2 regions of the Thermobifida sp. genome follow, and region 2 is predicted to be linked to the other one. Evidence: riboswitches for the same ligand, from Rfam matches in the RefSeq annotation. Region 2 holds a riboswitch; the other holds the start of a gene.

Region 1 (3,405 bases), 410 kb from region 2:
CGAGGCCCACGAAGCCGATCAGGCCGCTGACCGCGACGGCTGAGGCGGTGGCCAGGGACGCCGCGAAGATCACGACAATCCGGACGAGGCCGGGCCGCACTCCCAGGCTGACGGCTTTCTCGTCGCCGAGGGCGAGCAGGTCGAGGAGGAATCCGCTGCCGAGCAGGACCGCTATGGCCACGGCCGCATACGGCACGACCAGCCCCAGGCCTTCCCAGCCGCTGTATCCCAGACCGCCGAGCATCCAGGCGTAGACGCGCCGCAGCTCGTCGATCCGCGCCTGCTGGATGAACGTCTGGGTGGCGGTGAGGAAGGACGACACTGCGACCCCGGCGAGCAGCAGGGATGCCGTGCCGCCGCCCCCTGCCGTGCGTCCCAGCAGGTAGGCGGACATCACCCCGACCAGGGCCCCGAGGAACGCGGCGACCGGGATGAGCTGCGGCCCGCTCGGCAGGAATCCGCCGCCCACGATGACCAGGGTCGCGCCTAGCCCGGCCCCGCTGGCCGCGCCCAGCAGGTAGGGGTCGGCCAGCGGGTTACGGAACACTCCCTGATAGGCGGCGCCGGCGCTGGCCAGCAGCCCGCCCACCAGGGCACCGAGGACGACCCGGGGCACCCGCAGTTGGTCGAGCACGGCCCGCTGCCGGTCGTTGAGCGTGGACTCCACGTCGAGGAACGGGATGCGGCTCAGGAACTCCCGGACGATCTCGGCCGGGGTGAGGGAGGCCGCGCCCGCGCTGATCCCCAGGACCATCGCGCTGCACAGGGCGACCAGCCCCACCCCGAGCCAGAGCGGGCCGAGTAGGTCCCGGCGTCCGACGCCCATCCGAAGCCCTGCCTGGGGGCCAGCTCGGAAGGGCTCACTGATCATTCGCTGCGCGCCGTTTCGATGGCCTCAGCCACTTCCTCGACGAAGTCGGCGACCCGCGGCCCCCACCGGGAGGAGATGTCGGCGTCCACTTCGACCACGTTCTTCTGCTGCACCGCGGTCACCGTGGCGAACGCGGGACGGCCCAGGACGTCGTCCACGCCGCCCGGGTAGGAGACGAAGATGAGGTCGGGGTCTTGTTCGACGATGAACTCCGCGGACAGTTGCGGGTAGCCGCCCGCGGGGTCTTCTGCTTCGTCGGCGATGTTGACCAGGCCGAACAGGTCGTAGATCTGCCCGATGAAGGTGTCGGAGGTCACCGAGTACAGTTGGGCGTCGATCTCGTGGTAGTAGCTCAGCCCGGCTGCGCCGTCGTCGACGACCTCCGCGACGATGGCGTCCATGCGTTCCCGCAGTTCTTCGGCTGCGGCGATGCCTTCGTCGGCGTTGCCGGTGGCTTCGCCCAGCAGTTCCATCTGGGCGAAGGTGTCTTCCAGTTTCTCGGCGGCGGGCAGCAGCAGGACCGGGATGTGGAGCTTCTCCAACTGTTCGGTGATGTCGCTGCTGTCGCCGGAGAGCACCACCAAATCGGGTTCGTAGTCGGCGATCGCCTCCACGTTGGGGGTGAACCCGGACAGGTCGGTGGTGGGGGCTTCCGGCGGGTAGTTGGAGTATTCGTCGACGGCGACGACCTGGTCGCCGGCGCCCACCTCGAACAGGATCTCGGTCAGGGACGGGGACAGCGAGATGATGCGGGTGGGCTTTTCTTCGATGGTGACGTCACCGCGCGCGTCGGCGACGGTCACGGGGAACTCTCCTGTGCTGGACGACTGGTCCGCGGCGGGTTCTTCAGCGGGGGAGCCGCAGGCGGCGAGGGCAAGCAGGAGAGGAAGCGACAGCGCGGTGAAGCGACGTGCAACACGCACTTGGGGCTCCTTAGGCACACGTCAGGGGAATAGAGCCCGCAGCAATGACGGACCGCTCTTCCCACGAGAACAGTGAACGTCGGCGACCACGCAAGGCGACCTGGCTCCACTCCGTTCCCGCCGGGGCGGGAGCGGAGTGTCACAGTTGCGGGGACAGCGCCGGTTTCAGACCGGACTTCGCTTACGTGGTGCCATCGCCTCGTACCTGTGCGTTTCCGCCGTAGTACGACGCGACCAGGCCATCTTAGGCCGCCGCTGATCTTGTCCGCCAGGAAGGGTGGACCAAAAGGGCAAAAAGGGCTTTCCCCTGGAGTCTGCCGTGGTCTCCTCGCTGTCGCCCCGAAGCAATGCAGGCCAGGTCAGCTCGCTTTCCGCTCCAGCTTCTGGCTGATCACCTGGGAGATCCCGTCGCCCTGCATCGTCACGCCGTACAGGGCGTCAGCGATCTCCATGGTGCGCTTCTGGTGGGTGATGACGATGAGCTGGGACGTGGCCCGCAGCTCTTCGAAGACCACGAGCAGCCGCTGCAGGTTGATGTCGTCCAGCGCGGCCTCCACCTCGTCCATCACGTAGAACGGGGACGGCCGGGCTTTGAAGATCGCGACGAGGAAAGCGACCGCGGTCAGTGACCGCTCCCCACCGGAGAGCAGGGAGAGGCGCTTCACCTTCTTCCCGGGCGGGCGGGCCTCCACTTCGACCCCGGTGGTGAGCATGTCGTCGGGGTCGGTGAGGACGAGCCGCCCCTCCCCTCCGGGGAAGAGGCGCGCGAAGACGCGGGAGAACTCCCGTGCCACGTCGGCGTAGGCGGCGGAGAAGATCTCCTGAACCCGGTCGTCGACCTCTTTGACCACGGTCATCAGGTCGCGGCGGGTCTTCTTCAAGTCCTCCAACTGGGCGTTGAGGAAGTTGTGCCGCTCCTCCAGGGCAGCGAACTCTTCCAACGCCAGCGGGTTGATCTTGCCGAGCTGGTTGAGCTGGCGTTCCGCGGTCTTCGCGCGCTTCTCCTGCACTGCGCGCACATACGGCACCGGGACAGCCTCGTCCTCCGGGGTGCCGGGGGGCGGGGGCACGGGCACGTGCGGGCCGTACTCGGCCACGAGCGTCTCCACTTCCATGCCCCACTCTTCACGGGCGCGCGTCTCCAACTGTTCCAGCCGCAGGCGGCGCTCGGCGCGGGCCATCTCCCCGCTGTGCACGGCGGAGCGCAGCTTCTCCAGTTCCGTGGAAAGTTCCCGGATCCGCACCCGAACCGTTTTGAGTTCGGCTTCCCGGGCGTCGCGCTGCTCCTCGGCGAGCCGACGCTCCCCGTCGGCTTCGGCGAGGGAGACGGTGATCCGTGCCAGCGCCTGGGAGGCGCCTTCCGCGACCGCCTGGGCGACCTTGGCTTGGGCGGCGCGGCGCTGTCGGCGACGGGCCGCCTCCTCCCGGGCCCGGCGTTCCGCGGCTGCGGCCCGCAGGAGCCCTTCTGCCCGCCCAGTGATCGCGCGGACCCGCTCTTCAGCGGTGCGCACGGCCAGGCGCGCCTCCATTTCCACGGACCGCAGCCGAGCGGCTTCCGCGGCCCACTGGTCACGGCGGGCCGTGTCCGGCTCGCTTTCGTCCACGGGTTCG
Region 2 (3,405 bases):
CGGCAGGCAACTCCCGCAAGCGGGCTGCTGCTACGTCCACTGATCCGGTGGGTGGAAGTGTGAGCGTAGCCTCATGGTTTCGGAACGTGATCAACCCCACTCGGTCCCGTCTGCGGTAGGCGTCCAGCAGCAGTGCGAGAACAGCTGTCTTCACCTGGGACATGCGCCGCCGGGCAGCCATAGAACCGGAAGCGTCCACGCAGAGCAGCACCAGGTTGGATTCCTTGCCTTCACAGAGGGACCTGCGTAGATCACTGAGGGCAATAGAAAGCCGTGTGGTGTCCGGGGAAGAACGAGATGTCGCGTGCCGCAGCGCGGCTGTCCGAACCGTGGCGGCCAAGTGGATCGGCCCAGTTCCCCGGCCCGCGGGAACGTCGCCGACGGTGCGCCCCGATGTTGTGATAGCTCGTGAACGGCGGCCTAGCGTGCCTTTCCCCGTGCCAGCGACCGTGAAAAGCCGAGGGCGGTACGGTTCCTCGGGTGCTGTGACCGACACCGGGGCCGGAGCATCCGGCCGGGGATCGTCGTTGGACGAGGTGGGGGATCCGAGGCCGCTGGCGGGAGGGTCAGGAGTGGAGCCGGCGGTGGGCGGCGGAGTATCAGAACCGCTGTCCGATGGTGGACCGCCTGGCCCTCCGGAACCGTCCGGCCCAGGGTCCGGATCGTGATCTTCGCCGAGGATCTCGTCCAGCAGGCCCTCATCCATGCCGGGACTGTCGAAGGGGGTCCGCCTCCGTCGGTGCGGTAAGGCAAGGCGGGCGGCAGCGCGCACATCGGCTCGGGTGACGTCGGTGCGGCCACACCACGCGGCGTGGGCCACCGCGGCCCGGGCACACACTAGGTCGGCACGCATACCGTCCACATCGAACGCGGCGCACACCTCGGCGATAGCCAACAGTGCCTCCTGGCCGAGCACCACCTTGGGCAGCCGGAGACGTGCGTCCGCGATACGTTCCGCCAGTTGCTGCTCGGCAGTGGCGTAGGCGGAGGTGAAACCGGCGGGGTCGGCGTCGAAGGCGAGACGTCGACGGATGATCTCCGCCCGCACGGCCGGATCGCGGGGTGCTGCAACCTCCACGGACAAGCCAAACCGGTCCAACAGCTGGGGCCGTAGCTCCCCTTCCTCCGGGTTCATCGTTCCCACAAGGGTGAACCGGGCGGCGTGGCTGAGCGAGACACCGTCACGTTCCACGGTGGCCCGCCCCATCGCTGCCGCATCGAGGAGCAGGTCCACCAGGTGGTCGTGGAGTAGGTTGACTTCGTCGACGTAGAGGATGCCGCGGTTGGCACGGGCCAACAGTCCGGGCTCGTATTCGACACCGCTGCCCGACAGGGCTTTTTCCAGGTGTAGGGAGCCCACGACCCGGTCCTCGCCCGCGCCTACAGGAAGCTCCACGAGACGCACTGGGCGGGTCGCGGAAGCAACTGAAGGGGGATGCGGTCCGTCTGGACAGTCAGGGTCGGGGGCGGCAGGGTCGCAGGAAAACCGGCAGTCGGTGACTACGGTGATCGGGGGCAGCAGAGCTGCCTGCGCGCGTACCGCGGTTGATTTTGCGGTTCCCTTCTCGCCGCGGATAAGGACGCCCCCGATGTCAGGGCTGATACCGGTCAGAATGAGGGCCAGCACCAGGTCGTCCGAACCGACGATGGCGCTGAACGGATAGACGTGCACACGCTCCTCCACAGGCTCCCGCTGGGGGATCGGCAAAAACGGCAGCCATGCCGAGGCCGGTCTTCGGACTTCCTGATCAACACCGTCCGATCGCCTTCCCAGACTGCCGTCCAGTGGCTGCGCGATGCGCGTGATCGGCGGCTCCCAGGTCACCGCAGCGGGCCTGTGCCGGATTCGCACCGGCTTCCCGATTATCCCCGTGGATTGGGGCACCTCGGCGGTTCCGCCGTCGCCGAGTCTAGCCAGCGGCGGTCCGGGTGCCCAGAGCGCTGGGAGACTTCCCCGATCCGTGTTAAGGTGGCCCGCCATGAAGACACCGGTCACTGTCGTCGGCATAGGCGCTGATGGCTGGGAAGGGTTGCCGCCGGCGTCCCGCGACGCTATCCGCGAAGCCCAGGTACTCCTCGGCGGTACTCGACATTTGGCTTTGGTGCCCGACACGGGAGCGGTACGCGAACCGTGGCCGTCCCCGTTGCTGAGCGGTCTTCCAATGCTCCTGGACCGGTACCGTGACCGCCGTGTCGTCGTGCTGGCTTCCGGGGACCCCCTCCTGTCGGGGATCGGCACCACCCTGGTGCGACTGCTCGGCGCAGACCGGGTGCGGGTGCTGCCCGCGGTGAGCTCGGTCGCCCTGGCCCGGGCACGGATGGGGTGGAGCGCGGAGTCTGTGGATGTGGTGACGCTCGTGGGACGCGACGTCGACGCGGTGCGCCGCTACCTCACCCCCGGGCGGCGGCTGGTGGTGCTCTCCTCGGATGGGACGACGCCTGCCGCGGTCGCAGCCCGGCTGGTCGAACACGGCCTTGGCGATAGCCGCATGACGGTCCTGTCCGACCTGGGGAGCAGCAGAGAGGAACGGATCGAAGCCACCGCGGCCGAGTGGCGGGGCCGGGACGCGCCGCCGTTGAACGTGGTGTGCGTGGCGGTCACCGGAAACGGTGGGTACCCGCTTACCCCCGGGCTGCCGGATGAGGCGTTCGACCACGACGGGCAGCTCACCAAACGAGAGATACGGATTGCCGCGGTCTGTGCGCTCCGCCCCCAACCCCAGGCCCTGCTGTGGGATGTGGGAGCGGGAGCAGGGTCGGTGGCCGTGGAATGGCTGCGCGCCGACCCGCGGTGCCGGGCTGTTGCGATTGAGCGGCACCCCGAACGGGTGCACCGGATCACGCGTAACGCTGCCCGGCTTGGTGTGCCCTCCCTGCGCGTGGTCCACGGTAGTGCGCCTGACGCGCTGAGCGGACTGGAGCCACCCGATGCGGTGTTCGTCGGTGGTGGGGCTACCGACCCGTCCGTGCTGGACCGGTGCTGGGCGGCCCTGCGGCCCGGGGGCCGCATCGTAGTGCACGCCGTGACTTTGGAGACGGAAGCAGTCTTGGTGGAACGGTGGCGGCGCCACGGCGGAGAGTTGACACGCCTCTCGGTGGAACGGGCTGCCCCCCTGGGGTCGTTCACGGGATGGCGTCCGGCCCGTCCGGTTGTCCAGTGGGCCGCGACCAAAACAGATCAGGGAAGAGAGACATGACGGTTCATTTCGTGGGTGCTGGCCCCGGCGCAGCTGACCTGCTGACGCTACGCGCGGTCGAACTGCTGCGCACCACTCCTGTCTGCTTGTATGCGGGTACCTATATCGACGCTGAGATCCTGGCCCACTGCCCTGACGACGCGGAACTAGTGGACACCCAGCACCTCGACCTGGACCAGATCATCGCCCACCTGGTCGACGCGGACCG

The links. A riboswitch is a leader RNA that binds a small molecule or an ion and turns the genes downstream of it on or off. The one in region 2 is predicted to bind cobalamin.
Region 1: linked by a shared signal. The riboswitch ahead of CW348_RS06290 (ABC transporter substrate-binding protein) and the one ahead of CW348_RS08040 (VWA domain-containing protein) in region 2 are both predicted to bind cobalamin.

Annotation. Positions count from the first base shown of each region.
Region 1 covers NZ_PITY01000020.1:276,852-280,256, forward strand. Annotated here, with positions in the region: gene CW348_RS06285 (iron ABC transporter permease) at 1-826, opposite strand, end outside; gene CW348_RS06290 (ABC transporter substrate-binding protein) at 868-1,794, opposite strand; cobalamin riboswitch at 1,871-2,011, opposite strand; gene smc (chromosome segregation protein SMC) at 2,154-3,405, opposite strand, start outside.
Region 2 covers NZ_PITY01000020.1:682,059-685,463, reverse strand. Annotated here, with positions in the region: gene CW348_RS08040 (VWA domain-containing protein) at 1-1,672, opposite strand, end outside; cobalamin riboswitch at 1,709-1,904, opposite strand; gene CW348_RS08035 (bifunctional cobalt-precorrin-7 (C(5))-methyltransferase/cobalt-precorrin-6B (C(15))-methyltransferase) at 1,980-3,197, shown strand; gene CW348_RS08030 (cobalt-precorrin-4/precorrin-4 C(11)-methyltransferase) at 3,194-3,405, shown strand, end outside.